One region of the Dactylosporangium sp. NPDC000555 genome, then DNA from elsewhere that is predicted to be linked to it. Evidence: riboswitches for the same ligand, from Rfam matches in the RefSeq annotation. Region 1 holds a riboswitch; each other region holds the start of a gene.

Region 1 (9,912 bases):
GAACAGGCTCGCCAGACTGTCCGCGCAGGAGCGCCAGCGCATCATCGACGACTTCGTCGACAGCGCGTTCGACGGTACGGCTGACCCGGACAGCGCCGTCGTTGCCGGCTGGATGCGCGAGTTGCCCGCCGAACTCGGCGAGGATCCCACCGGCGAGCAGATCGACGCCTGGCTGGAGCTGGCCGAGCTGGTCGCCGACGGAGACTTTCGGCAGAAGCTCCGTGTCATGGTGCTGAGCGCCGCCGATGACACACGTCTGGAGTTCGGGCTGAACATTCGACCGCTCGTCCTTGCCCACGCCGGCAGCGCTGTCGGGCGCGGCGTCGCTCCCGACTCCGTCGAAGGCCGCGAGACACTCGACCGGATCGTTCCGGCCGACCTGCCCGCCGAGGAAGCCGCTGCGCTTGTTACCTGGCTGGAGATGGTGGCCGACTCCCGGATCGAGCGCTACTGGCAGCTCCTCAGCAGGCTCAACGCCACCGATGCGGGGCCGCCGGCCGTGCCTGCGTTCGCGTGGCTGCTCGCGGCAATGCGCGCGCACCGTTTCCCTTAACTTCATGGTGCCTGGGACCCCGGAGATGGCCGGGCAGGTACGGCAGCGGCGCATCGAGGCTGCTCGTCCTCGCCGCCGGTCGTGCTCAGCCACATCGCGGCCCGCACCGCCACGATCCGGCTCTTCACCGTCGGCAAGGGGTCCGCCCGACATCATGTTCGCCATGGTCACGGAGTGAAAATGTACAAAAAGCAGCGCGTTCACTCCGTGATCATGGCGACGTGACCGAGTGGGACCGGGAAGCCGGATCGGCAAACGGCACGGCGCTGACGTCAGCGGCGGCGCTTGTGCTGGGCGCGGCGGGCCAGCGGGGCGTCGTCGAGGATGACGATGCACTTGTTCTCCAGCCGGACCCAGCCGCGGCTCGCGTACTGCGCCAGGACCTTGTTCACCGACTCCCGGGACGCGCCGACGAACTGGGCCAGCTCGGTCTGGGTGAGATCGTGCACGACCCGCGTCGCGCCGTCCTCGACCACGCCGAACTGGTTGGCGAGCTGGATGAGCTGGCCGGCGACCCGGCCGGGAACGTCGGTGAACAGCCGGTCGTGGACGGTGGCCCGGTTGCCGCGGATCCGGCGGGCGACGACCTGCAGCAGCTGCTCGGCGACGTGCGGGCGCTGGGCGATCCAGCGGTACAGCGCGGTCTTATGCAGCCGGGCCAGCCGCGCGCCGGACACGACCGTCGCGGTGGTGACCCGCGGGCCGCCGTCGAGCAGCTCGATCTCGCCGAACTGGTCCGACGGGCCGAGCAGCGCCAGCAGCCCTTCGCGACCGTCGTGGGAGCGGCGGCTGAGCTTCACCTTGCCGTCCAGCAGGACGTAGAGGTAGTCGGCGGTCTCGCCCTCGCGGAACAGCACCGTGCGGCGCGGTGCGTGGACGATCTCGAAATCACGCTCGAGCGACTCGGCCTCGTCCGGGTCGGTGTACTCGAACAGCTCGGCCGTGCGCACGAGCTCGGGTGAATATGTCGGTGACATGGGCCCTCCCGGAGCGGCGCGGTACCAAGTACCGTTATGACGGTACTAGATCCCATGGCGGCGAGGCAACAGCCTGTCCGGAGATGCGCGAGGATGGCATGGTGACCGGAATCCCCGTACGAGAGCGCTTGGTCGACGCGGCGTTGGACCTGTTCGACGAGCGCGGCTACGAGCAGACGACCGCCGATGAGATCGCCGACCGCGCGGGCGTCGGCCGCACGACGCTGTTCCGGCACTACCGGTCCAAGGAGGACGTGATCTTCCCGGACCACGACCGGCTCGTCGCGGCCGTACGCGAGCGCCTGGCCACCTCCAGCGCCGAGACGGCGCTCGTCGCGGTGACCGACGCGGTGCGGCTGGTGCTGCTGCGCTACGTCGAGGAGGGCGACCGCGCCCGGCGCCGCTACGCGCTGACCAGCCGGGTGGCCGCCCTGCGCGACCGGGAGATCGCCAGCGTCGCGCGCTACCAGCGGCTCTTCCGCGAGTTCATCGCCGAGTGGATGGGCCCGGCACCGGGTGCGGCGCTGCGCGCCGAGCTGATGGCCGCCGCCGTGGTCTCGGCGCACAACCACGTCCTGCGCCGCTGGCTGCGCCGCGACGCCGCGGACCCGGCCGCCGAGCTGGACGCGGCCATGGCCCAGGTCGTCTCGCTGTTCACCCGCCCGGACGAGCCGGCCGGCGGCGGCTCCACGGTCGTCGTGTTGCGCGACCACCACGATCCCGAGTACGTCGCGGCCACCATCCGCCGGGTTCTGACTCAGCCCTGACGTAGTGCCGACGGACCGAACAGGCAATCCGCCCCAATGCCGCGGCGGGCCTCGATCTCGAGGCACGAGGGCAACGAACTCTGTGTCAACCCAGTTGGACGAATGCAGCCGATCTCGGCGTCTCCAGCCGGAGGGTCAGCCCCGCTTGGCGACCAGCAGCGAGGTGGACCAGAGGACGACGGCGGCCGGGAAGCCGACCACCGCACGAACGGCACCGTTGCTCGCATCGTAAGCGAATGCGACGATCCCGGCCACGGCTGCGAGCATCATCAGCGTGCCGGTGAGCCAGTAGACGGACACGTCGAACACCTTGGCCAGCGGCAGGAAGTGCAGGCCCACGATCAGGCCGACGATCGGCCAGAGCAGCGCCGGCTGTCCCGCCCGCACCACCACGAAGACCGACGCGACGATCAGCACCCACTGGGCCGCGTTGACCGCGGTGAAGACCGAGCGGCTGTTCGGCGAGACGCGTCGCGGCCGTCCGGACGGCGAACCCGCCCGCAGGCGCCGGGCCGTCCACCAGGTCGCACCGGCCAGTGCCGCGGCGGCCATGATCAGGAGCGCGGTGAGGGCCGCGGGTGCGCTCAGCCCGGTGACCGCGATCACCGACCAGGACAGCCCGAAGACGACCATGATCAGCACACCCTGAGCGAGTCCGTCCCGATTGTTTTCTGACACATCGGCCGACATGAGTGGACCCTACCGCAACCCGGGAAACTCCGGCGAATCGGTTCTCGCGTGGTGCGGGCCGCGGCGGCGTCCGAGGAAGACATTCCGAAACGGTTTGATCCATGTCGATAGTGATCCAGGGGCGTCAATCGGAACAACCGCCGTCGGCCGCGCTTGCCGCCGGCGTGCGGCGGCTGGACGCCGGCCTGCTCGCCGCGGCCACCGCACTGACCGACGAGAAGTACCTGGACCAGGCGCGCGAGTAGGGCATCGAGCCGGCTCGCGGAACGGTTCGGTTGACCAGGATTCCTGGCCTCAGGCGGGGTAGCGGCGCGGGGTCCAGACCACCGGCGTCTCGCCGCCGCGGTCCTGCAACCTTGTCTGCGACGAGCCGAAGATGAGCAGAGTCCGCATGTCCACCTCGGCCGGGTCGAGGTCGGCGAGGCGCACCACGCGGACCGACTCGGCCGGGCCGCCGACGTCGCGGCCGAGCACGACCGGGGTGTCGGCGGCGCGGTGGCGCAGCAGCAGTTCCTTCGCGGCCTCCACCTGCCAGGTGCGCGTGCGCGAGCCCGGGTTGTAGACCGCGATGACCAGGTCGGCGCGGGCCGCGGCCTCCAGGCGGGCGGAGATGACGTCCCACGGCTTGAGCCGGTCGGACAGCGACAGCACGCAGAAGTCGTGGCCCAGCGGAGCGCCGGCCCGGCTCGCCACCGCCTGCGCGGCGGTCAGGCCCGGCAGGACCCGCACCGGCACGTCCTTCCAGCGCGGCTCGGCCGCCACCTCCAGCACGGCGGCGGCCATCGCGAAGACGCCCGGGTCGCCCGAGGAGACCACCGCGACCCGGCGGCCCTCCTTGGCCAGCGCCAGCGCGAACTCGGCGCGCTCGGCCTCGACGCGGTTGTCGGAGGCGTGCCGGCGCTGCCGCGGGTTGTCCGGGACCCGCGCCAGATAGGGGCCGTAGCCGACGAGGTCCTCGGCGGCGGCGAGCGCGGCCTGTGCCTCCGGGGTGAGCCAGTCGCGGCCGGCGGGCCCCAGTCCGACCACCACGACCTCGCCCTGAGCCGGCGCGGGGGCGGCCTCGGCGAGCGCGGCCGCGGTCTCCTCGTGCACGCGCGAGGGCAGCAGGGCCAGGGAGAAGTACGGCACCGTCGCCGGGTCCACCTCGGCCAGCGGGGCGGTGCGCTCGCCGGTGGTGGTGGCGCGCTCGACGTACCAGGCGTCGCCGAGCCGGCCGGCGCGCTCGAGCGCCTCGCGGACCCGGCCGAACGTGCGGCCCAGCTTCAGCACCGCGGCGGAGTCGGTGGCGGCCAGGCGCTCGGCGAGCTCGTCGGTGGGCAGCGTGCCGGGCAGCACGGTGAGGATCTCGTCGCGCTCGACGAGCGGGCGGCCCAGCGCGGCCGACGCGCCGGACACGGACGTGACGCCGGGGACGACCTCGGTGGGGTACCGCCGGCAGAGCCGCTTGTGCATGTGCATGTACGACCCGTAGAAGAGCGGGTCGCCCTCGCACAGCACCACCACGTCGCGGCCGGCGTCGAGGTGCGCGGCGAGGCGGGCCGCCCAGGCGTCGTAGTGCTCCTCGATCACGCCGCGGTAGTCGGGGGTGTCCTCGGTCGTCACCGGGTAGACGAGGGCCTCCTCGATCTGGTCCGCGCGCAGGTAGGGCGCGGCGATCGAGCGGGCGATGCTGCGCCCGTGCCGGGCGCTGTGATAGGCGACGACCGGCGCGGCGGCGATGAGCCGGACGGCCTTGACCGTCACGAGTTCCGGGTCGCCGGGGCCCAGACCGACACCGAAGAGCCTGCCGCTGTCCACCGTGGTCATTCCTTCTCGTCCGCGATCGCGTTGACGGCGGCGGCCGTCATCGCGCTGCCGCCCCGGCGGCCGTGCACCACCAGGTGTTCCAGCCCGGAGCCGGCCAGGGCTGCCTTCGACTCGGCGGCGCCGATGAACCCGACCGGGATGCCCAGCACCGCGGCCGGTGTGCCCGCGCCCTCGGCGACCAGTTCGAGCAGCCGGAACAGGGCGGTGGGCGCGTTGCCGATGGCGACGACGGCGCCGTCGATGCGGCCGCGCCACAGTTCGAGGGCCGCCGCGCTGCGCGTGGTGCCCAGCCGCTCCGCCAGCTCCGGTACGGCCGGATCGCGCAGCGTGCACACCACGTCGTTGTCCCGGGGCAGCCGCGCGCGGGTCACCCCCGACGCGACCATCTCGGCGTCGCACAGGATCGGCGCCCCGCCCCGCAGCGCCGCGCGCGCGGCCGCGACGACACCGGGGGAGTGGCCGACGTCGGCGGGCAGGTCGACCATGCCGCAGGCGTGGATCATCCGGACCGTCACCTGCGCCACGTCGGCGGGCAGCGCGGACAGGTCGGCCTCGGCCCGGATCGTGGCGAACGAGCGCCGGTAGATCTCGGCGCCGTCGCGGATGTACTCGGTCGTCAGGTCGCTGCGCCGCGTCATACGACCGCGCTCCGGTACCCGCCGGGCGTCGCCAGCATCTCCACGTGCCTTCCTCTCGGCGCGCCGCAGCGCCGTTCGCAGCCGACCCAGTGCACCGGCACCGCGCCGGGCTCCCGCGCGCCGGCGGCGGCCACGGCGGCCCGGGCGTCCGAGCGGACGTCGGCGAGCGCCTTGGCACAGCCCGGCCGCCCGGCGCACGCCGTGACCCCGGCCCACGGCGAGGCGGGGTCGGCGGTGAGCCCGGTGGCGGCCAGTCCGGCGACGGTCGGGTCAGCTTCTTCCATCGGTACCGCGGGAACGACGACGGTCCGCCAGGGCGTGACGATCATCTCCTTCGCCGCGCCCGCGAGCGCCGCCGACTGGGCGCCCGTGAGAAGCCCGAGCGGCGCGACCACGACCACGGCGGCGCCCCCGCCGGCCTGGGCGATCAGCCCCGGTTCGACGGGGTTCGCGCGATTGGTCCCGTCGGCCGTGAGCGCGGTGCCCAGCCGGGCCGCGACCCGCGCCGGGCCGTCCTCGAGCTCCGCGAGCCGCCAGGCCCGGGAGCCCTGCGCGGCCCGCTCCGCCAGGAAGGCCAGGGCGGCCCGGACCAGCAGCTCGGCCCCGCCGGAGGCGCTGGTCGGGGCGCCGGCCAGCACCAGCCTCGAGCCGTGCAGCCCCACGTCGCCGAGCAGCGGGGTCACGTCGCCGCGGCCGTCGTCGATCGTGGCCAGGAACCGGCCGGGCAGTCCGGCCAGCTCCGGCGTGGCGCACAGCCGCTCGTCGAACTCGCGCACGACCGGCCGCACGTCCAGCTCGCCGCGCCCGTCGACGCCGCTCAGCGGGCTGGCGACGATGTTGCGCACCCGTTCGTGCGTCGCCGAGGGCAGCAGGCCGGCGTCGCTCAGCCGCGCCCCGAGCTCGTGCTCCGCGCCCGGCCGCAGCGCCCTGACCTGCACATTGCCGCGCGAGGTGAGCTCCAGCGCCGGATCGCCCAGCTCCGCGGCGGCCGCGCGCAGCACCTCCAGCCGCGTGGCGGTGAGCCGCCCGCCGGGCAGGCGGATGCGCGCGAGCCCGCCGTCGGCGGCCTCGTGCACCTGCACGGCGCCGGGGCACCGGTCCGGGGCGTCACGTCCACTGGCAGCCTGCACGGCCGGATACTACCTGCGCTTGACGCGGCGCAGGCTCGTCGCGCAGAGTTGGGCCTGCTGTACCACGGCGACGTGTGGAGGAACCCGGTGCGAATCCGGGACGGTCCCGCCACTGTGACCGGGGAGCGAACCTCCAGCGAAGACGGCCACCGGATGCCTTGTCCGGGAAGCGCCTGGTCTGGGCGGCCTTCGCGAAGCTCGCGGGCCAGACTGGGCGTAGTTTGGGGGCGAGCGCCGATCCGGGAGCCAGGAGACTCTCCGCCGCCGGACCCATCCCGACCGACTTGGGGCGCGGACCCCGAGGGAGGACCCCGGCGTGATCCTGCTGCTGTCGACGTCCGACACCGACCTGCTCAGTGCCCGTGCCAGCGGCGCGGACTACCGGCTGGCCAACCCCTCCCGGACCGCGGTCGAGGACCTGCCCGGGCTCGCCGGCGGCGCCGACCTCGTCGTCGTGCGTTTCCTCGGCGCGTACCGCGACTGGCAGGACGGCCTCGACACGCTCCTGGCCACCGGCCTGCCCGTGGTGATCCTCGGCGGCGAGCAGGCCCCCGACGCCGAGCTGATGAGCCACTCCACGGTGCCGGCCGGTCTCGCCGCGCAGGCCCATGCCTACCTGGCCTTCGGCGGCCCGGCCAACCTCGCCGAGCTGCACCGGTTCCTCTGCGACACCGTCCTGCTGACCGGCCACGGCTTCGCCGCGCCGGTGGAGACCCCGGCCTGGGGCGTGCTGGAGCGCCCGGGCCGTCCAACTCCAGCCGGCGGTCCCGAGCCGGACGGCCCGACGGTCGCGGTCGTCTACTACCGCGCGCACCACGTGGCCGGAAACACCGCGTTCGTCGAGCGCCTCTGCGAGGCGATCGAGGCCGAGGGCGCCCGCGCGCTGCCGGTCTTCGCCGCCTCGCTGCGCACCGCCCCGCCGGAGCTGCTCGACACGCTGCGGCGGGCCGACGCGCTGGTGGTGACCGTGCTCGCGGCCGGCGGCACCCGCCCGGCCGACGCCCAGGCCGGCGGTGAGGACGAGGCGTGGGACGTCGGCGCGCTCGCCGCCCTCGACGTGCCGATCCTGCAGGGCCTGTGCCTGACCAGCAGCCGCGACGGCTGGCTCGAGCTCGACGACGGGCTCTCGCCGCTGGACACCGCGACCCAGGTGGCGATCCCGGAGTTCGACGGGCGGCTCATCACGGTGCCGTTCTCGTTCAAGGAGATCGACGAGGACGGCCTCACTGTCTACGTCGCCGACCCCGAGCGCGCCGGCCGCGTCGCCGGGATCGCCGTCGCGCACGCCCGCCTGCGCGGCCTGCCCGCCGCGGACAAGCGCGTCGTGATCATGCTCAGCGCGTATCCGACGAAGCATTCGCGCATCGGCAACGCCGTCGGCCTGGACACGCCGGCCAGCGTCGTGCGGCTGCTCGAGGCGATGGCGCGGCAGGGGTACGACCTGGGGGAGGGCTTCCCCGCCGACGGCGACGCGCTGATTCACGAGCTCATCGCCGCGGGCGGCCAGGACGTCAACTGGCTGACCGAGGAGCAGCTGCGGGGCAATCCGGTGCGCATCTCCGCCGAGCGGTACGCCGCCTGGTTCGCCACCCTCCCCGAGGACCTGCGCGCCGGGATCGAGCGGCACTGGGGCCCGGCCCCCGGCGAGCTGTTCGTCGACCCCGCCACCGGCGACATCGTCCTGGCCGCCCTGCGCCGCGGCAACGTCGTCGTCATGGTCCAGCCGCCGCGCGGCTTCGGCGAGAACCCGGTCGCCATCTACCACGACCCCGACCTGCCGCCGAGCCACCACTACCTGGCCGCGTACCGCTGGCTCGCGGACCCGTCCGAGGCCGGTTTCGCAGCGCACGCCGTCGTGCACGTCGGCAAGCACGGCAACCTCGAGTGGCTGCCGGGCAAGACCGTCGGCATGTCCGCCGGGTGCGGCGCCGACGCGGCGCTGGGCAACCTGCCGCTGATCTACCCGTTCCTGGTCAACGACCCGGGCGAGGGCACCCAGGCCAAGCGCCGCGCGCACGCCACGCTCGTGGACCACCTGGTGCCGCCGATGGCCCGCGCCGACACCTACGGCGACATCGCCCGCCTGGAGCAGCTCCTCGACGAGCACGCCACGATCGCCGCGCTCGACCCGGCGAAGCTCCCCGCGATCCGGGCCCAGATCTGGACGCTGATCCAGGCCGCCCGCCTCGACCACGACCTCGGCCTCGCCGACCGGCCGCACGACGCCGAGTTCGACGACTTCCTGCTGCACGTCGACGGCTGGCTGTGCGAGGTCAAGGACGTGCAGATCCGCGACGGCCTGCACGTGCTGGGCCAGGCGCCGACCGGCGAGGCGCGCGTCGACCTGGTGCTGGCGATGCTGCGCGCCCGGCAGATGTGGGGCGGCCAGGTCGCCGCGCTGCCCGGCCTGCGCGAGGCGCTCGGCCTGTCCGAGTCCTCGACGGACCGCACGGCGGTCGACGCGACCGAGGCGCGGGCGCGGGAGCTGGTCGCCGCGATGGAGGCCCGCAATTGGGATGTATCTGAGATGTCTGATATTTCGGATAACCCAGAAGTGGTACGAGTGCTGCGCTTCGCCGCCGAGGAGATCGTGCCGCGGCTGGCGCGCACCACCGACGAGCTGACGATGGTGCTGCACGCGCTCGACGGTGGATACGTGCCGGCCGGCCCGAGCGGATCGCCGCTGCGCGGCCTGATCAACGTGCTGCCGACCGGCCGCAACTTCTACTCCGTCGACCCGAAGGCGGTGCCGAGCCGGCTGGCGTGGGAGACGGGCCAGGCGATGGCCGAGTCGCTGCTCTCGCGGTACAGGACGGATCACGGCGAATGGCCGAAGTCCGTCGGCCTGTCCATGTGGGGCACCAGCGCCATGCGCACCGCGGGCGACGACATCGCCGAGGCGCTCGCGCTGCTGGGCGTCCGCCCGGTCTGGGACGAGGCGTCCCGTCGCGTCACCCGCCTCGAGCTCATCGGCCTCGCCGAGCTGGGCCGCCCGCGCATCGACGTGACCATGCGCATCAGCGGCTTCTTCCGCGACGCCTTCCCACACGTGGTGGCGCTGCTCGACGACGCGGTCCGGCTCGCCGCGAGCGCCGAGGAGCCCGCCGAGGACAACTACGTGCGTGCGCACGTGCACGCCGATCTGGCCGGGCACGGCGACGAGCGGCGCGCCACGCTGCGCGTCTTCGGCTCCAAGCCCGGTGCGTACGGCGCTGGCATCCTCCCGCTCATCGACAGCCGCAACTGGCGCGACGACCGGGACCTCGCCGAGGTCTACGCCGTGTGGGGCGGTTACGCATACGGCCGCGGCGTCGACGGCGTCGAGGCGCGCACGGACATGGAGGGCGCGTA
Region 2 (9,912 bases), on a different contig from region 1:
GCTGTTCGACTCGGCGCACGGCAAGAGCAACCTCAGCTTCGAGGTGGCCAGGCGCGCGATCAGCGCCGGCTTCCTGCCCGACGTCCTCAGCTCGGACACCAGCGCCCGAAACTGGCGCGGCCCGGTCTTCGACCTGCTCACCAGCATCTCCAAGCTGGTGGCGCTCGGCGCGCCGTTCGAGGAGTGCATCCGGCGCGCGACGGTCACGCCCGCGGCCCTGCTCGGCCTGGACGCCGAGGGTTACGGCCGGCTCGAGGTCGGTGGCCGGGCGGACGTCACGGTGCTGACCGAGACGAGTGAGGTCGAGCTGCCCGATGCGGCCGGCAACTCCATCGTCGCGCCGCGCTTCGAGCCGACCATCGTCATCCGTAACGGCGCCCGGGTGCAGACCGTTCCGTGGCGGGGCGGCGTCTCGGCATGAGCTCGGTCCACGGACACCGGCGCGCCTTGAGGGCCGAACTGGCGGCCGGTCACCGCCTGGTCGGCACCTTCGTGAAGCTGGCCAACGCCGACGTCGTCGAAATGGCGGCGGACGCGGGATTCGACTTCGTGGTCGTCGACCTCGAACACTCGACGCTCACCGAGGCGGACGCCATCGGCCTGGTTCGGCACGCGGATGTCTGTGGCATACCGGCGCTGGTCCGCGTCCCGGCCGTCGAGCCGGCGCTGATCGCGCGGCTTCTGGAGAACGGGGCGGTCGGCATCCAGCTGTCGATGCTGCGTACCGCCGAGCAGGCGCGTCGCCTGGTGGCCGCGACGCGCTTCGCCCCGTCCGGCGAGCGATCGGTCAGCCTCGCCAACCGGGTGGCCGGTTTCGGCGCCGCCTCGCTGCGGGCTTTCTTGCGCTCGGAGGCCGAGGCTCCGCCGATGCTGGTCGGTCAGATCGAGACCGCGATCGCCGAGCCATGGCCGGACGTGCTCCACGGCCTGGACGTGGCGTTCGTCGGCACCACCGACCTGTCGGTGAGCCTGGGTCTGCCGTCCAGCGGCGAGCTGTCGGCGCAGGTGGAGCTGGTGGCGTCGGCCGCGCGGGCGGCGGGGGCGGCATTCGGCGGTTGGTCCGCGAGCGTGGACGCGGCCTCCGCGCAGGGACTGGCGGGGGCCGGGTACCTGATCGTCGGGTCGGACCTGCAGATCCTCGCGGCGGGCCTGCGGGCCGCCATGACCTCGGAGCGCGGCAACTGACGGCGGCCAGGGCTACCTGGCCGCCGTTCGCCTGTGCTTCGCATCACCTTCCGTTCCGTGCCCCTCTCCGGCTTATTGCAAGATAATTGCAGAAGCAATTTACTGGCATAAAATGGAGAGGACCGCGGATGGCTGTCTACACGCTGCCCGACCTGGCCTACGATTACGGCGCCCTGGAGCCGGCGATGTCCGGGCAGATCCTGGAGCTGCACCACAGCAAGCACCATGCCGCCTACGTCAAGGGCAGCAACGACGCCCTGGACCAGCTTGCCGAGCTGCGCGAGAAGGGCGACTTCGGCGCCCTGGTCGGGCTCGAGAAGACGCTGGCGTTCAACCTGTCCGGGCACGTGCTGCACTCGGTCTTCTGGAACAACCTCTCGCCCGATGGCGGCGACCGCCCCGACGGCGAGCTCGCCGACGCGATCACCGAGCACTTCGGCTCGTTCGAGGCGTTCGCGGGCCAGCTGTCCAGCGCGACCAAGAGCGTGCAGGGCTCCGGCTGGGGCGTGCTCGCCTGGGAGCCGCTCGGCCGGCGGCTCCTGGTGGAGCAGGTGTACGACCACCATGGCAACGTCGGGCAGGGCTCCACCCCGCTGCTGGTGTTCGACGCCTGGGAGCACGCCTACTACCTGCAGTACAAGAACGTCCGCCCGGACTACGTCGACCGGCTCTGGGGCCTCGTCAACTGGGCCGACGTCCAGGCCCGCTACGCCGCCGTGACCGCGGCACGGGCCGCCTGACCCGGCCGGGCGCACCGTCGTCCGCCCGCACGACCCCGGCGGCCCAGTGCGCCGCCGGGGTCACCTCCACCCGGGCATCACGCACGGTGATGCGATGTAGGCGACACGCCGACACACGATCTGGTGTTTCCGATTCTCAGCGAATCCCATATATGGTGTTGCCCGCAGCTGGTTCGCTCGTCCCGCCAGGACGGGTGTCGCAAGAGGGAATCCGGTGTGAGTCCGGGACTGCCCCGCAGCGGTAAGTGGGAACGAAAGCCGTCATCAAGCACTGGGCCGCAGGGTCTGGGAAGCGACGGTCGGTAGGCGACCGAGCCCGGTCATGCCCGCGAGTCCGAAGACCTGCCAGCGCACCGCGGGCCAATCGGGCCCGCAGTGGTCGGAGACCGCGCGGGACGGTCGATGCCGACGCCAGATGACGGCGCATGCCGTCGTCCGGTGCCGTCGTCCCCTGCGCGCCCCCTCCGGAGTCGGCACACGGGTGGACGAGGGGACACACATGACGGTCACGCGGGACAAGGCCGCGCCCGGGCAGGGAGCGCCGGAGCAGCGGCGGCATGCTATGCAGGTCCGCAAACGCGACGGCGACCTGGAGCCGGTCGACGTCAACAAGATCGTCAAGGCCGTCGAGCGGTGGGTCGGCGACCTGGACGAGATCGACCCGCTGCGGGTGGCCACGAAGACGATCAGCGGCCTCTACGACGGCGCCACCACCGCCGAGCTGGACAAGCTGTCGATCCAGACCGCCGCCGAGCTCATCGGCGAGGAGCCGCAGTATTCCCGCCTCGCCGCCCGGCTCCTGGCCTCGTTCGTCGACAAGGAGGTCCGCGGTCAGGGCATCGCCAGCTTCAGCCAGTCGATCCGCTATGGCCACCAGCAGGGGCTGATCGGCGACGAGACGGCCGCGTTCGTGGCCCGCAATACCCGCAAGTTCGACGACGCCGTCGACCTCGACGGGGACCTGCGTTTCGAGTACTTCGGCCTGCGCACGGTCGCCGACCGATACCTGCTGCGCCACCCCGAGACCCGGCTGGTCGTCGAGACGCCGCAGTACTGGCTGCTGCGCGTGGCGTGCGGGCTGTCGCAGACGCCGGCGGAGGCGATCGGGTTCTACCGGCTGATGTCCAGCCTGGCGTATCTGCCGAGCTCGCCGACGCTGTTCAACTCGGGCACCCGGCACACCCAGATGTCGTCGTGCTTCCTGGTGGACTCGCCGCGGGACGAGCTGGACTCGATCTACGAGCGGTATCACCAGGTGGCGAAGCTGTCGAAGTTCTCCGGCGGCATCGGCATCTCGTGGTCGCGCGTGCGGGGGCGGGGCGCGCTGATCCGCGGTACCAACGGGAAATCCAACGGCATCGTGCCCTTCCTCAAGACCCTCGACGCCGGCGTCGCCGCGGTGAACCAGGGCGGTCGGCGCAAGGGCGCGGCGTGCGTCTACCTGGAGCCGTGGCACCCGGACATCGAGGAGTTCCTCGAGCTGCGGGACAACACGGGCGAGGAGTCCCGCCGCACCCACAACCTGAACCTGGCCAACTGGATCCCGGACGAGTTCATGCGCCGCGTCGAGGCCGACGCCGACTGGTCGCTCGTCGACCCGTCCGACGCGCCCGAGCTGCCGGACCTGTTCGGCGCCGAGTTCGACGAGGCGTACCGGGCTGCGGAGAAGCGGGCCGTCCGGACCGTCAAGGCCCGCGAGCTGTACGGCAAGATGATGCGCACCCTCGCGCAGACCGGCAACGGCTGGATGACCTTCAAGGACCGCTCCAACGCCCTGTCGAACCAGACCGGGGCGCCGGGCAACACCATCCACCTGTCGAACCTGTGCACCGAGATCGTCGAGGTCAACAGCGACGACGAGACCGCGGTGTGCAACCTCGGCTCGATCAACCTCGGCGCCCACGTCACCGCCGACGGCGTCGACTGGGAGCGGCTGCGCGAGACCGTCCGCACTGCCGTGGTCTTCCTCGACCGGGTCATCGACATCAACTACTACCCGTCGGCGCAGGCGGCCACGTCCAACCCGCGCTGGCGGCCGGTCGGCCTCGGCCTGATGGGCCTGCAGGACGCGTTCTTCACGCTGCGGCTGCCGTTCGACTCGCCCGAGGCCCGGGAGCTGTCCACGCGCGTGCAGGAGGAGATCCTGCTCACCGCGCTGGAGACCTCCGCCGGCCTCGCCGAACACTTCGGGCCGCACCCGGCGTTCGCCGAGACCCGCGCCGCGGGCGGCGTGCTGCACCCCGACCTCTGGGACGCCGAACCCGCCCATGCCGAGCGGTGGGCGGCGCTGCGGACCAGCATCGCCGAGCACGGGCTGCGCAACTCGCTGCTCGTCGCGATCGCCCCGACCGCGACGATCGCGTCGATCGCCGGCTGCTACGAGTGCATCGAGCCGCAGGTGTCCAACCTGTTCAAGCGCGAGACCATGTCGGGGGAGTTCCTGCAGATCAACACGTACCTGGTGCGCGAGCTCAAGGCCCGGGGGCTGTGGACCTCGGCGATCCGCGAGCGGATCAAGCGCGCGGAGGGCTCGGTGCAGAGCATCGCCGAACTGCCGGCGGAGATCCGTGAGCTGTTCCGCACGGCCTGGGAGCTGCCGCAGCGGGCGCTGATCGACCTCGCCGCCACCCGGGCGCCCTACATCGACCAGTCGCAGTCGCTCAACCTGTTCATGAGTGCCCCGACGATCGGCAAGCTGTCCTCGATGTACCTGCACGCCTGGAAGTCGGGGCTGAAGACCACCTATTACCTGCGCTCGCGCCCGGCCACCCGGATTCAGCAGGCCACCGTATCCGTCGCACCTGCGGTCTCGCTGATCGCCCCGCCCGCCGAGGCCGTCGCCTGTTCCCTGGAGAACCCCGAGTCCTGCGAGGCGTGCCAGTGAGCCTCCTCGACCCCGGCATGGACCTGACGCTGCGGCCGATGCGGTATCCGCAGTTCTTCGACCGGTTCAAGGACGCGATCAAGAACACCTGGACCGTGGAGGAGGTCGACCTGCACACCGACCTCGCCGACCTGCCGAAGCTGTCCCCGGCCGAGCGGCACCTGGTCTCGCGCCTCGTCGCGTTCTTCGCGACCGGTGACACGATCGTGGCGAACAACCTCGTGCTGAACCTGTACCAGCATGTGAACTCGCCCGAGGGCCGGCTGTACCTGTCGCGGCAGTTGTTCGAAGAGGCCGTGCACGTCCAGTTCTACCTGAACCTCCTCGACACCTACGTCCCCGATGAAGCCGAGCGGTTCGCGGCGTTCGCGGCGGTGGAGAACATCCCGTCGATCGCCCGCAAGGCCGAGTTCTGCTTCAAGTGGATCAACTCGATCTTCGGCCTGCGGGAGCTCAAGACCCGCGACGACCGGCGCGCGTTCCTGCTCAACCTGATCTGTTTCGCCGCGTGCATCGAGGGCCTGTTCTTCTACGGCGCCTTCGCCTACGTGTACTACCTGCGCTCCCGCGGGCTGCTGCACGGCCTCGCCTCCGGCACCAACTGGGTGTTCCGCGACGAGTCGATGCACATGGCGTTCGCGTTCGACGTCGTCGACACGGTCCGCGCCGAGGAGCCGGATCTGTTCGACGCCGAGATGGAACGTCAGGTGCGGCAGATGCTGGCCGAGGCGGTCGACTGCGAGGTGCAGTTCGCCGCCGACCTGCTCGAACAGGGCATTTCCGGGCTGTCCCTGGCCGACATGCGGGAGTACCTGCAGCACGTCGCCGACCGGCGCCTGGCGCTGCTGGGCATCGCCCCGCTGTACGGCAGCCGCAACCCGTTCGCGTTCATGGAGCTGCAGGACGTGCAGGAGCTGTCGAACTTCTTCGAGCGCCGGGTCTCGGCCTACCAGGTCGGCGTCACCGGCACGGTCAGCTTCGACGACGACTTCTGAGCGGCCCGGCGCCTGTGGGTCCACCCCGACCGTGGCCCGAAGACCCGGGACTACCCTGAGGTCGGCACCTCGTCGCGGCCGCCGAGGTCCGCGGCGGCTGCCAACCCTCGGGCCGGGCGGGCCCCATTTTCCACGTCTGGAGTGATTGTGAACGCCGAATCGACTGCTTTCCGCGCCGCGCTGGAGGCCGTCCGCGCCGTTGAGCCGCGGATCGCCGACGCGATCGCGAAGGAGCTGACCGACCAGCGCGAGTCGCTCAAGCTGATCGCGAGCGAGAACTACGCCTCGCCCGCGGTACTGCTCGCCATGGGCAACTGGCTGTCGGACAAGTACGCCGAGGGCACGATCGGCCGCCGCTTCTACGCCGGCTGTCAGAACGTCGACACCGTCGAGGCCGTCGCCGTCGAGCACGCCAAGGCCCTCTTCGGCGCCCCGTACGCCTACGTGCAGCCGCACTCGGGCATCGACGCGAACCTCGTCGCGTACTGGGCGATCCTGGCCGACCGGGTCGAGGTACCGTATCTGGCGAAGTTCGGCAGGCGGCAGGTGAACGAACTCACCGACGCAGAGTGGGCCGAGCTTCGGGCCGCGTTCGGCAACCAGCGGATGCTCGGCATGTCCCTGGACGCCGGCGGCCACCTCACCCACGGCTTCCGGCCGAACATCTCCGGCAAGATGTTCGACCAGCGCAGCTACGGCGTCGACCCGGCCACCGGGCAGATCGACTACGCCGCCCTGCGCGAGACGGCGCGCGAGTTCAAGCCCCTGGTGATCGTCGGCGGCTACTCGGCGTATCCGCGGAGGGTCAACTTCGCCACGCTGCGCGAGATCGCCGACGAGGTCGGCGCCACCCTCATGGTCGACATGGCCCACTTCGCCGGGCTCGTCGCCGGCAAGGTCTTCACCGGCGACTTCGACCCGGTCCCGCACGCCCACATCGTCACCACGACGACGCACAAGAGCCTCCGCGGCCCGCGCGGCGGCGCTGTCCTGGCCCAGCCGGAGCTCGCCGACCAGGTCGACCGCGGCTGTCCGATGGTGCTCGGCGGCCCGCTGTCGCACGTCATGGCCGCGAAGGCGATCGCGTTCGCCGAGGCCCGCCGGCCGGAGTTCGCCACCTACGCGCAGCAGATCGTGAACAACGCCCAGGCGCTCGCCGAGGGCCTGCTCTCCCGCGGCGTGAAGCTGGTCTCCGGCGGTACCGACAACCACCTCGTCCTCATCGACGTGCACCCGTTCGGGCTCACCGGCCGCCAGGCCGAGCAGGCGCTGCTGGACAGCGGCGTGGTCACGAACCGCAACGCGGTGCCGAACGACCCCAACGGCGCCTGGTACACCTCCGGCATCCGCATCGGCACACCGGCCCTGACCAGCCGGGGCCTCGGCACCGCCGAGATGGACCAGATCGCCGAGCTCATCCACACCGTCCTGGCGGGCACCGCACCGGACGAGGGCTCCAAGGCCAAGTACCGGCTCGACCCGGCCCTCGCCGACCGAGTGAGCAAGCAGGCAACGGAGCTGCTCGCGCCGTTCCCGCTCTACCCCAGCGTCGACCTGGGGTAAGTGCTCCGCCGGGCAGGCGTGGGACTCCCACGCCTGCCCCGGCCGTCGGCCAACGCCGCTCAGCCGTCTGTGGCGGGAACGCGGCCGATCGCGGTGAAGAACGTGAACGCGGCCAGGAACGGGCCGTCGGTCAGCCGGGCGAGCCAGGCCCGTCCGGCTTCTTCGTCGAGAGCGCCGGCCTGCCAGGCGCGCTGGGCGACCGACGGCATCCGCAGGATGGTGTCCGCGGTCCGGTAGTCGCGGAACAGGACGACGGCGGCGTCGACGGACTCGATCTCGAACCCGGCGCCGCCGAGGAGCCGGGCAAGCTGCCGGCCGATGGCCGCGTTCCGCACGACGCTGGTGGTGATGTAGCGGGTGTAGGCCCGGCTGGTTGCGACATCGGGGTCGTCGATGACGAGGGTGTCCCAGTCCGGTTCCGCCAGCGCGACCAGGCCGCCGGGGCGGACGACCCGCCGCAGCTCGGCCAGCGCCTGCGCCGGGTTGGCCAGATGTTGCAGCACGCGGTCGGCGCGGGCGCGGTCGACGCCGGCGTCGTCGAGGGGCAGCGCATGGGCGTCGCCCGCTCGGACCTCCACGCGGGGATGTGCCGCGGTTCGTTGCCGGGCCTGCCCGAGCATCGCGGGGTCGTGGTCGACGCCGATGACGGTGCCCGTGTCGCCGACGGCGCCGGCCAGCGCCGGGAGGTCGGTGCCTGGTCCACAGCCGACGTCGAGGACAACGTTGCCCGGCCGCACGTCCAGCGCCGCGAGGAGATCGTGCTTGTACTGGCGTCCGACGTCGCTGGCGGCGGCGTGGTCGAGGTAGGCGATCTCGTCCGCGGCGCGCAGCGTGCTGCTCGGCAGTGTCATGGGTGCAGGGAACCACAGTCGCGGCCAGATGTGGTGATGGCTTTGTAGCAGTTCGGTGAAGACGACCGAGGACAATCGCTCGGTCCGGGTGAGTCTGCCGGGACCCTGTGGATATTGGTTTGTCTCGTACGGGTGAGACGCCGAAGCGCCGATGCCGGCGCAAGATCCACGACCCTGGAGGTCATGGTGACCACCACGGCTATCGATCTGGACACGTTGTCCATCAACACCATCCGCGGCCTGTGCATGGACGCGATCCAGCGAGCGGAGTCCGGACATCCGGGCACCCCGATGGGGATCGCGCCGGTCGCGTACTCCCTGTGGCAGCGGTTCCTGCGGTTCGACCCGGCCGATCCGATCTGGCCCAACCGGGACCGGTTCGTGCTGTCCGAGGGGCACGCGTCGGCGCTGCTGTGGTCGCTGCTGCACCTGAGCGGGGTGCGCGCGGTCGACCCGGACTACGAGATCCTCGGCCGTCCCTCGGTGACCCTCGAGGACCTGAAGACGTTCCGGCAGCTCGACTCGCGCTGTCCCGGCCACCCCGAGTACCGGTGGACGAGCGGGGTCGAGACCACCACCGGGCCGCTCGGCCAGGGGGACGCGACCTCGGTGGGGATGGCCATCGCCGGTCAGTGGCTGGCGGCCAGGTACAACCGGGATGGTCTTACCCTGTTCGACTTCGACGTGTATTCGATCACCGGGGACGGCGACCTGATGGAGGGCGTCGCGTCGGAGGCGGCCTCGCTCGCCGGTCATCAGCGGCTGGCGAACCTGTGCTGGATCTACGACTCGAACCGGGTGACGATCGAGGGCCACACCGACATCACGTTCACCGAGGACGTGGCGGAGCGGTTCCTGGCGTACGGCTGGAACGTGACGACCGTCGCGGACGCCAACGACCTCGACGCGGTGGAACGGGCGCTGCACAACTTCCAGGCCGAGCACGAACGGCCGACGCTGATCGTGGTGCACAGCCACATCGGGTACGGCTCCCCGGTCGAGGACACCGCGCAGGCACACGGCGAGCCGCTCGGCCCGCAGGCCGTCCGGGAGACCAAGCGCTTCCTCGGCATGCCCGAGGACGCCGGCTTCTACGTCCCGGACGGTGTGTACGACTGGTTCGCCCGAGGTATCGGTGCGCGCAGCAGAGCGGCACACGACGCGTGGCGGTCGCGCTTCACGGCGTACCGCAGCAGGTATCCGCGGCTGGCTGACGAGATCGAGCGGATGCAGCGACGGGAACTGCCGGACGGGTGGCAGGATGCGCTGCCCACCTTCCCGCCCGATGCGAAGGGGCTGGCGACCCGCGACTCCTCGGGTCAGGTGCTCAACGCGCTCGCGCGGGCGGTGCCGTGGCTGCTGGGCGGGTCGGCCGACCTGGCCCCGTCCACCAAGACGCGCCTCACCTTCCCCGGCGCCGGCGACTTCCAGGCCGGCGACCGGTCCGGACGCAACTTCCACCTCGGCGTCCGCGAGCACGCGGCGGCGGCGATCGCCAACGGGATGGCGCTGTCCAAGCTGCGCTCGTACTGGTCGGGCTTCCTGATCTTCTCCGACTACGCCCGCGCGGCGATCCGGCTGTCGGCGTTGATGGAGATCCCGACGCTGCACATCTTCAGCCACGACTCGATCGGGGTCGGCGAGGACGGGCCGACGCACCAGCCGGTCGAGCATCTCGCGTCGCTGCGGGCGAT
Region 3 (9,912 bases), on a different contig from region 1:
GGCTTCCGGTGTACCGCAGGCGCCCTCCGCCCGCCCACGGCGCGTGCTCGTCGAGCTCGGCGACCCGGTCGGCGCCGTCGGCCGCGGCGGTGTCGAGCGCGACCTCGATCTCGGCGAAGGTCCGCGGCGTCGTGGTAGCGGCGGCGGCTCGGTGTACGGCATCCAGGTCCGCGCCACCGACGAGCGCGATGTCGACCTCGGCGTCGGGGACGAGCCCGTGCGGGGCCAGCACGACGAGCTGCCCCTGCGGCGAGCGGGGCACGATGGCGGGGCCCTTCACCGTGTACCCGGCGGCGGTGTAGTCGATGTAGTGCAGCCGATCCCGGTCGAGGTAGCGGCCGGTGGCGACGTCGCGGATGACGGCGTCGTCCTCCCACGAGTCCCACAGGGCACGCACGACGCGTACCGAATCCAGGGCCTCCTGTCCGGGATCGGCGGCCGGCCGCCCCCAGGCCGCGGCCACCTCGGGCCGCGGGCTCGCCGCGACGACCCAGCCGGCCCGGCCCGCGGCGATGTGATCGACCGACGCCAGCTGCGAGGAGACGTGGAACGGCTCGGTGTATGTCGTGGACACCACCGGGGCCACCGACAGCACGCTGGTCGAGGCGGCGATGAAGGCCGCCCGCTCCACGGCGCCGATCCGGCCGACCGCTCCCCCGCCGCCGGGCGGCAGCAGGTCGTCGTCGAGCGTGACGAGCGTGAACCCGGCGCGCTCGGCGATCTCGGCGACGTGGCGCACCCGGCGCGGGCCGAGCGGTTCCGACGGCGGGTGGGCGGCGCGCCGCCAGGCGGCGGGATGGGCGCCCTCCCCGTCGATCTCAACGGCGAGTACAAGAGACATGAGCGGAACGCCTTTCTGCGGCCGTCGTCACGAATCGGCGACCGGCGGGAAGAACAAGCCGTTGCTGGCGCTGAGGCCGCCGTCGCTGACCAGGACCTCTCCGGTGATGTACGACGCCGCCGGCGAGGCCAGGAACCAGATGACCTCCGCCTGCTCCCGCGGCTCGGCCCAGCGCCCCAGCGGGATGCGCCGGGTCAGGTCGGCGGCGAGCACGGGGTCCCGGCGGGCCGCGGCGGTCCGGGGGGTCAGTGTGAGGCCCGGCGCGATCGCGTTGATGCGGATGCCCTGGTGGGCGTAGTCGAGCGCCGCCGACCGCGCGAGGTTGACGGCGGCGGCCTTGGTGGTGTTGTACGCCCACGTGTACGGATCGCCGCGCAGCGCGGCGATCGATGCGGTCACGACCACGGCGCCGCCGCCGGCCGCACGCAGTGCGGGTGCCACCGCCCGGATGCCGAGTGCGGCACCACGCACGTTGACGGTGTGGATCGCGTCGAGCGCCGCGATCGCACCCTCGTCCTCCAGCGGCGGCGCCCCGCCCGCGCCGGCGTTGAGCACCGCGACGTCGAGCCGCCCGAACCGGCTCAGCGCCAGGGCCACCATCTCCTGGTTGGCCCGCTCCTCCGCCACGTCGCCGAGCAGCGTGACGACGCCCTCCACCTCGGACAGTCCGGCCAGCCGCACCGGATCATTGTCGACAGCCACGACACCGAACCCCCGGGCCGCGAACAGCTCCGCGGCCGCGCGGCCGATGCCGCTGGCGGCCGCCGTAATCACCACCGCCTTGCGCGGTACCGACACCCAGACCTCCCCCGATCGGATCTCCCCACTAATCCTATGTGCTTAGTAGAGTTGAGTCCAGACGCTGGCCGGTCAGGCGCGAGGCGGCAGCGTCTCGTCGATCATGCGGCGGACGCGCGCGGCCCGTTGCGGCGCGGGCACGACGGGACAGGTGGCGCAGAAGCCGCCATCACCCGTCTTGAACATCAGGCAGCAGCTGGTGCGGTGGTGTGTCTGCCAGCGGTACCCGCCGACCGGCAGACTGCTCACAGCGCACAACCCTCCGGTACCGGGGTGGTGCTCCAGCAGCGACGCGGTCTCGGCGACGAACCTGGCCGGGTCCGGCTGGGTCCAGGAGATGGCACGCATCGCGGTGGCGATCCCGCTGGCCACGTTGCCCCAGAGCGTGCGGCGGCCGACCCTCGTGGCGCGGTGCCAGGCCTCGACCGCGTGGGCGAGATTGTCGTCGACCATCCGCCGCATCAGCCAGGCGAGGGTGTCGTCCCCGCCGGACCGGTCCCGGGTGGGCGCGGTGGTGAACGCGGCGTCACCGAGACGGCCGCCGCTCAGGTGAACCCAGGTGTTGGCGGCGGACGCGTCGATGCCCCGCCCGTCCAGCCAGTACCGGGCCAGGACGGGCCCGGTGACCTGGTTCACGTACTGGCAGAACAGCAGCGACGCCGCGGCAACGGTGTGCTCGGTGCGCCGGGCCCGGCGATGCTCGGCGACGAACTCCGCCAGGCGGGGCCCGAACAACGCGCTCGCGCGATGCCAGCCCTCTCCCTCCGGAAGGCCGCGCGGTGCGGTGAAGCGGGCGCCGAGGGGTGGACGACTCATGCCGGACCGTACCTGAGGACCGGCGTGTCGGCGACCAGGGCTCTGCTGTGCGGGTGGGTCGGTGCGGCGAGCAGGTCGGCTGTCGCCGCCTCCTCCACGATCCGGCCGCGCTCGAGGACGATGACCCGGGCGCAGAGCGCGGCAACGGCGACGAGGTCGTGGGAGATGAACAGGTAGCTGAGCCCGTCGGCCCGGTGCAGCTCGGCGAGCAGGTCGCGGATCTGGGCCTGCACCGGCAGATCCAGTGCCGAGAGTGGCTCGTCGAGGACGAGGAGCTTCGGCCGGGGCGTCAGCGCCCGGGCGATGCAGGCACGCTGGCACTGGCCGGTGCTCAGCTCGTGCGGGTACCGGTGGCGCAGCGCGGGATCGAGTCCGACGAGCTCGAACATCTCCGGGACGGACCGGCTGCCGGGGAAGTTCCGCGCGGGCTCGCCGACGCTGCGCCCAACGGTCCACCTGGGATCGAGCGCGGCCCGGGGATCCTGCTGGACGAGTTGGACGTCGCGGCGCCACCGGCGCTCCCGGCCGGTGCGCCACAGTGAACGGCGGATCGGCAGGTCGTTCCAGTACACGCCGCCGGATGTGGGCCGTTCCTGCCCCAGGACGCAACGGCCGATGGTGGTCTTGCCGGCACCCGACGCGCCGACGAGGCCCACGGTCTCGCCCGAGGCGATGCCGAACGTGACATCGCTGAGCGCCGAACCGCGACCGTACACTTTGGACAGTCCGTCAACGCGCAGCATCGATCAGCCTCCTCGTGTACGGGTGAGCGGGCGCGGCGAACACGTCTTCGGTCGGTCCCTGCTCCGCGATCCGGCCGTTGTGCAGGATCGCGACCCGATCCGCGACCTGCGAGACCAGCCGCAGGTCGTGGGAGATGAACAGCATGGCGATGCCGAGCGTACGCCGCAGCGCGGCGAGCTCGTCGAGGATCCGCGCCTGGGTGCTGACGTCGAGCGCGGTGGTGGGTTCGTCGCAGATGAGCAGCCGCGGCCGGTTGATGATCGCGATCGCGATGCAGACCCGCTGCCGCATGCCCCCGGACAGCTGGTGCGGGTACGCCCGCATGAGGTCGCGGTCCAGGCGAACGAGATCCAGCGTGTCCAGGGCGCGTCGCCTGGCCTCGTCCCTGGACACGTCGGCATGGGCGCGGACGGTCTCGGTGAGCTGCCTGCCGATCGTGAGGACGGGGTTGAGCGCGGTGAGCGGGTCTTGCGTGACGAGGCTGACGTGCCGGCCGCGGACCAGCCGCCAGTCGCTGTCGCGCCAGCCGTGCGTGGGCGCGCCGAGCAGTTCCAGCGATCCGGTGACCGACATCGGCGGGCGGAGCAGGCCGAGCAGCGCCGCGGCCAGGGTCGACTTGCCGGACCCGCTCTCACCGACGAGGCCGAGGCACTCCCCCGCCCGCAGCTCGAGCGTCACACCGTCGAGGATCCGGACGTCGCCGGCGTTCACGCTCAGCCGGTCGAGGCGGGCGAGGACGGCCGCGTCCGGCGCGACCGGGACCGCGGGGGCAGCGCTGCCGCGGCGGGCCCCGCGCAGCGGCAGGCGTGGATTCCGCGGTTCGAGCGCGTCGCGGACCGCGTCGCCGAGGTAGGTGACCGCGACGACCACGAGCACGATCGCCGCGCCCGGTGCGAGGAACATCCACGGTGCGTCCTGCACGAACCCGCGCGCCTCGTTGAGCATGGCGCCCCACTCCGGCTCCGGCGGACGCACCCCGAGGCCGAGGAACGACAGGCCGGCGACGGCGATGATGACCTCGCCGACGTCGACCATGGCCAGGATGAGCACCGGCCCGGCGAGCCCGCCGAGCACGTGCGTGCCGACGATCCTCCACTGTGCACTGCCGGCGATCCTGGCGGCGGCGACGTACGGCTCGTCGCGCAACTGCAGCGCGTAGCCGCGCACCACGCGCGCGTAGCCGGGCCACGACACGACGGTCACCGCGAGCAGCAGGCCGGCGAGGCCGGCGTCGAGCAGCGCGGCGACCGCGATCGCCAGGACCAGCCGGGGGAAGGCGAGCAGAACGTCGACCACCCGGGTGACCACCAGGTCGAACCAGCCGCCGAGGTAGCCGGCCGCCGCGCCGACGAGCGTGCCGGCCACCACCGTGACCGCCACGGTGACGGCGGCGGTGGCCAGGGAGGCCCGCCCGCCGTACAGCACGCGGGCGAGCAGGTCGCGCCCGTAGTTGTCGGTGCCGAACGGGTGCGCGGCCGACGGCGGCAGCGTCGCGTCGAGGTAGCTCACGGCCGTCGGGTCGGCGCCGGTCAGCCACGGTGCGGCCGCGACCGCCGCCACCACGACCGCGAGGACGACCAGCAGCACACCGGCGAGCCGGTCCCGGCGCGGGATCGCCACAAGACGGTGAAGCGTCCTCATCCGGCCCCCTCCACCCGCACCCGGGGGTCGATCAGCCGGTAGCCGAGGTCGACGGCGAGGTTGATCAGGACGTACGCCAGGGCCATGGCGATGGCGAACGCCTGGATGACCGGGTAGTCGCGCCCGGTGATGGAGTCGACGACGTACCGGCCGATGCCCGGCCACGAGAACACGGTCTCCACCACGACGGCGCCGCCGAGCAGGCCCGAGACGATGAGTCCGGCGCTGGTGCACACCGGCAGCAACGCATTGCGCAACGCGTGCCGCAGCACGATGACCCGCCATGGCAGCCCTTTGGCCTCGGCGGTCGCCACGTACGGCTGGGACAGCGCATCGAGCAGGCTCGCCCGCAGCAACCGGGACACCCCGGCGGCCAGGCCGAGGCCCAGTGTGACGGCCGGCAGCACCAGGTGCGCCGGTGTGCCCCGCCCGTACGTGGGGAACCAGCCGAGGCCGACGGAGAACCCGTACATGAGCAGCAGCCCGAGCAGGAATCCCGGCACCGACACCCCCAGCAGGGTCACCATGCGGGCGACCCGGTCGGCGAGCCGGCCGTGCCACACCGCCCCCGCGATCCCGGCCGGCACCGCGACCAGGACCATGACGACGAGCGCGGCACCGGCCAGTTCGAGCGTCGCCGGCAGCCGCATCCACAGCTCGTCGAGGACCGGGGCGCCGCTGCGCAGCGACGTACCGAGGTTCCCGGTGAGGACGCTGGTCAGCCAGTGGACGTACTGCACCGGGTACGGCTCGTCCAGGCCGAGGTCACGGCGCAGCGTGGCGAGATCCTCCTGCAGGCGGCTGATGTCGGCGCCCGGCTCCACCATGGACAGCAGGATCGCGTGGCTCGGGTCACCGGGGATGAGCCGGATCATCGTGAACAGCACGATCGAGATGCCCAGCAGTACCGGCACCGTCGCGGCCAGCCGCACGGCGGCGTAACGGAGCATCGGGCCGGTTACCGCGCCAGCCACATGCCAGGCAGGATCCGCCGCGACAGGTTCGGCTCCACACCGCGCACCCGGGGTGCGTAGGCCGCGCCCCACTGCGTCGAGGCGTACAGGTAGACCAGCGCGACGTCGTCGAGCAGGATCCGCTGCACCTGCTTGGCCAGCTCGGCCTGCTTCGCCTGGTCGAACTCGGTGCCGAGCTGGTCGATGAGCGCGTCGGCCTGCGGGTTGCTGTAGCCGCCGTAGTTGGACACGACGCCGGTGCGGTAGAACGAGCGCAGCTGTCCGGCGATGTCGCCGGTGGCCGAGCCGCACGAGCAGTACGTGGCGATCTCGAAGTTGCCGTCGAGCATCATCTGGTTGGAGGCGGTGGTCTCGACCGGGGCGAGCTCGGTGGAGATGCCGACCTTCTTCCACTGGCTCTGCAGGGCGATCGCCAGGGGCTGGAACACGGTGTACGTCAGGATTTTGAAGTGGAGCCGGGTGCCGTCCTTCGCTCGTACCCCGTCCGGGCCGGGCAACCAGCCGGCGGCGTCGAGGATCGCCGCCGCCTTGGCGACGTCGGTGCTCGTGCCGGAATCCACGGCATAGGGCAGCCCGGCGGGAAAGTGTCCGGTCGCCGCCTTGGCGTAGCCGTGGTTGAGTCCGTCCACCAGTTCCTTGCGGTCGGCCGCCAGATCGAGGGCCTGCCGGACCGCCTTGTCCCGCAACGCGGGAACCTTCGCCGTGTTCAGCCAGATGTTGCGGGTGGTCGGCGCCGGCGAGTACACGGTGAATTTCGTGCCGGACTTCTCGTACTGCAGGCGCTGATCGATCTCGACGTTGAACTCGGCGTCGGCGTCGCCGGAGCGCAGCGCGAGCATCCGGGCCTGCGGGTCGGAGCCGAGCCGGGCCTCGATCCGCTTGAGCTTGATCCCGCCTTCGGGCTTGTCCCAGTAGTCCGGGTCCGCCTCGGCGATCAGCGTCTCCCCCGGCACGAACTGGACGGGCTTCATGAACCCGGTCAGGTCGGGGTTGCGGTTGAACTCGTCGCCGCGCCGGTCCGCCTCGGCGGCGTTGTGTATGCCGTACGTGGTGAGCCGGAACGCCAGCCCGGGGTCGGGAGTCTTCGTCGTGACCCGCAGCGTGGTGGCGTCGGCCGCGGTGAACTCCATCGCGCCGAGGATCGACTTGGCGCGCGGGTTCTTCGCCTTGTGCCGCTCCAGGGACGCCTTGACCGCGGCGGCGTCGACCGGCGCCCCGCTCCAGAACCTCACCCCGCCGCGGAGTGCGAACTCCCACACGGTCGGCTCGACGGTCCGCCATGACGCGGCCAGACCTGGCCGCAGGGTGGCGTCGTCGTTCTGGACGACCAGCGACTCGGCCAGGCCGTTCTCGAGGATCCGCTGCGCGTCGATGTGGACCGGATCGAGCGACCTCGGCATGTTGACCGTCAGGAACCGCAACGTCTGTTCGGCGGCGGGCTCGTCGGACGCCACGACCGGATCTGCGCCGCCGCAACCGGCGAGCGCGAGGGACAGCACGGCGGCCAGCGCCGCCGCCCGGGAAAAGGACAGCATTCGAGACATCAGCCTTCCAGCACCTCGTGGACAGGGCGTACACGTGCGTGCCGTGGCCGGTCTCCTGGCTGACGGGAGGTGCGTCCCCGGCCGGCCTTCCCAGGCAGAACTGCCCAGTGACCCCACGAAGGTGGATGCCGGAGACTCCCGATCACAGTGGCGAGGGCCGCGCCGGCGTTCCACCGGACTTCCCGAGCACCACGGCTCCGGCAGAGTACGCAGAGGTCAACCGCACCGACAAGATCAGAATGAGACATCCCACAACCGGCGCACCCGGCAAGGGCCGAATTCGTGTTGCCGGCGGTCGCGTCGCCCCGTACGGTCTTGACTCGTGTTCTCGCCCCGTGACGTTTAGCTGTCAGGCTTCGACACGCGGGTGGAGTCTGTCCATTTCCGGCGGCTTTTGGTGATCATCGGTTTCCGGTGACCGTCGCCTTCGCTGCGATGCCGTGCGTCGCGGTGCCTGCGTGTCTGTCCAGCCCATGACGGCACGCCGAACAGGCGCATTCATCAATCGGAGCTCACCATGGACAACCTCACGTCGGCGCCGCCTCGATCCGTGTGGCGTCAGCACGACTTCCGGCTCCTGCTCGGGGGACGGTTGGTCTCACAGCTGGGCGACTCGCTGCAGTTCCTCGCCCTACCTCTGCTCGTCATCGCGCTGACCGGGTCCTCGACGCAGGCCGGTGTCCTGCTCGGTCTGCAGACCGTGGTCTACCTTGTCTTCGGGCTGGTGGCGGGAGCTCTGGTCGACCGGTGGGATCGCAAGGCCACGATGATCTGGTGCGAGATCGGGCGTGGACTGCTCACCGCCACCATTCCGGTCGCCGCGGCGCTCGGCGTGCTGGGCATGCCGCAGCTGTATGCCGTCGCGGTGCTGAACGGTGCGCTCAGCACCATGTTCGGGGCGGCGAACAGTTCGGCGTTGCCGAACATCGTCAGTAACCGCGACCTGCCCAGCGCGCTGGGAGCGGCCGGGGCGATGTCCAACGCGCTTCGCATCGTCGGCGGCTCCGTGGCCGGCATCGCCTTCGCCGTGAGCCGGATGCTCCCGTTCACGTTCAACGCCGTCTCGTTCCTGGCCTCGGCCGCGTCCCTGCGCGGCATCCGCGCCGGCTTCCAGCAGGCACAGGCCACGACGCCGGCGTCGCCGCGCGTACTCCTGATCGACATCGGTGGCGGGCTGGCCTGGCTGTGGCGCAAACCGGTGATCCGGACGCTGGCCCTGATCGACGCGGCGGACAGCCTGCGGTACGGCGCCGGCTACTTGCTGATCATCATGCTGGCCAGGCGTCTGGACGCGAGCCCCACCCAGGTCGGCATGGTGTTCACCGCCGCGGGCGCCGGCGCCCTGCTCGGCAGCCTGCTGGCACCCGCGCTCACCCGCCGGTTTCCGCTCGGGGCACTGTCCATCACGATGTTGTGGGTCGAAGCGCTGGCCTTTCCGTTCTACGCGGTGGCGCCGACGTGGTGGCTGCTGGCGGTCGTGGCGTTCGTGGAATCGGTGGTCGCGCCCGTCTACACCGTCGCCCTCGACTCCTATCGGCTCGCCGTCACCCCCGACGCGCTACGCGGCCGAGTCACGAGCGCGATCGAAACGCTCACCACCGGAGGCGCGGCGATCGGCACCATGGCCAGCGGCGCCTTGATCGGGCTGCTCGGAGCGCCGGCGCTGACCATCGTCCTGGCCGGATGGCTCACGCTGCTCGCCCTCGTGGCGACCCTGAGCAAAACTGTCCGCACGGCTTCGGCGACGGACTGAAGGCGATGATGCCGCACGGCCGGCACGCGAGGTGGCCTGCCCTGCCGGATTCGTGAGCGTGGAAAGCGTGGAACCGGCCGGCGTCGCCGATCACCGCGGTGACCGTGGGGCCGCCGGCCGGGAACCCGTCCGCGCGTCACGGGCGGCGCGTGCGTCAGCCCGAGTAGTTCGGCGCGGCGACCGTCATGGTCACGTCGTGCGGGTGGCTCTCACGCCGGCCGGAGTCGGAGATCCGCACGAACTCGGCGTTCTTGAGGTCGGCGATCGTCGGGCTTCCGCAGTATCCCATCGCGGCGCGCAGGCCGCCGACGAGCTGGTGCACGATCGACGACACCGGACCGCGGTAGGGCACCCGCGCCTCGATGCCCTCCGGCACCAGTTTCTCGGCCTCCCGCACGTGGCCCTGGAAGTAGCGATCCTTGGAGTACGACCGGCCGCGCATCGCGGCGACGGAGCCCATGGCACGGTACTCCTTGAAGCGCTCGCCCTTGTGCACGACGACCTCGCCGGGCGTCTCGTCGGTGCCGGCCAGCATGCTGCCGATCATCACCGCGTCGGCGCCGGCGGCGATCGCCTTCGAGATGTCGCCGGAGAGCTTGATGCCGCCGTCCGCGATGACGAAGACGCCGCGCGGAGCGGCGGCCTGGGCGCAGTCGTAGATGGCCGACAGCTGCGGCACGCCGACGCCGGCCACCACCCGGGTCGTGCAGATCGAACCGGGTCCGATGCCGACCTTGACCGCGTCGGCGCCGGCATCGGCCAGCGCCTCGACCGCCTCCGCGGTGGCGATGTTGCCGCCGA

Evidence for each region. A riboswitch is a leader RNA that binds a small molecule or an ion and turns the genes downstream of it on or off. The one in region 1 is predicted to bind cobalamin.
Region 2: it holds a riboswitch for cobalamin, as region 1 does, so the genes downstream of both, ABT297_RS12145 (ribonucleoside-diphosphate reductase subunit alpha) here and cobN (cobaltochelatase subunit CobN) in region 1, are expected to answer to the same signal.
Region 3: it holds a riboswitch for cobalamin, as region 1 does, so the genes downstream of both, ABT297_RS36075 (ABC transporter substrate-binding protein) here and cobN (cobaltochelatase subunit CobN) in region 1, are expected to answer to the same signal.

What each region holds. Positions count from the first base shown of each region.
Region 1 covers NZ_JBEPDB010000020.1:13,252-23,163, reverse strand. The annotation lists gene ABT297_RS15260 (helix-turn-helix domain-containing protein) at 1-553, shown strand, start outside; gene ABT297_RS15255 (Crp/Fnr family transcriptional regulator) at 826-1,530, opposite strand; gene ABT297_RS15250 (TetR/AcrR family transcriptional regulator) at 1,614-2,297, shown strand; gene ABT297_RS15245 (hypothetical protein) at 2,433-2,987, opposite strand; gene ABT297_RS15240 (hypothetical protein) at 3,089-3,232, shown strand; gene ABT297_RS15235 (precorrin-2 C(20)-methyltransferase) at 3,282-4,793, opposite strand; gene ABT297_RS15230 (precorrin-8X methylmutase) at 4,790-5,431, opposite strand; gene ABT297_RS15225 (ferredoxin-like domain-containing protein) at 5,428-6,561, opposite strand; cobalamin riboswitch at 6,639-6,818, shown strand; gene cobN (cobaltochelatase subunit CobN) at 6,878-9,912, shown strand, end outside.
Region 2 covers NZ_JBEPDB010000014.1:74,851-84,762, forward strand. The annotation lists gene ABT297_RS12130 (amidohydrolase family protein) at 1-421, shown strand, start outside; gene ABT297_RS12135 (HpcH/HpaI aldolase family protein) at 448-1,185, shown strand; gene ABT297_RS12140 (superoxide dismutase) at 1,314-1,925, shown strand; cobalamin riboswitch at 2,078-2,289, shown strand; gene ABT297_RS12145 (ribonucleoside-diphosphate reductase subunit alpha) at 2,425-4,809, shown strand; gene ABT297_RS12150 (ribonucleotide-diphosphate reductase subunit beta) at 4,827-5,804, shown strand; gene ABT297_RS12155 (glycine hydroxymethyltransferase) at 5,946-7,367, shown strand; gene ABT297_RS12160 (methyltransferase domain-containing protein) at 7,427-8,218, opposite strand; gene tkt (transketolase) at 8,402-9,912, shown strand, end outside.
Region 3 covers NZ_JBEPDB010000091.1:14,744-24,655, reverse strand. The annotation lists gene ABT297_RS36105 (LLM class flavin-dependent oxidoreductase) at 1-841, opposite strand, end outside; gene ABT297_RS36100 (SDR family NAD(P)-dependent oxidoreductase) at 869-1,639, opposite strand; gene ABT297_RS36095 (IucA/IucC family C-terminal-domain containing protein) at 1,712-2,455, opposite strand; gene ABT297_RS36090 (ABC transporter ATP-binding protein) at 2,452-3,198, opposite strand; gene ABT297_RS36085 (dipeptide/oligopeptide/nickel ABC transporter permease/ATP-binding protein) at 3,185-4,840, opposite strand; gene nikB (nickel ABC transporter permease) at 4,837-5,790, opposite strand; gene ABT297_RS36075 (ABC transporter substrate-binding protein) at 5,799-7,358, opposite strand; cobalamin riboswitch at 7,387-7,567, opposite strand; gene ABT297_RS36070 (MFS transporter) at 7,876-9,111, shown strand; gene guaB (IMP dehydrogenase) at 9,266-9,912, opposite strand, start outside.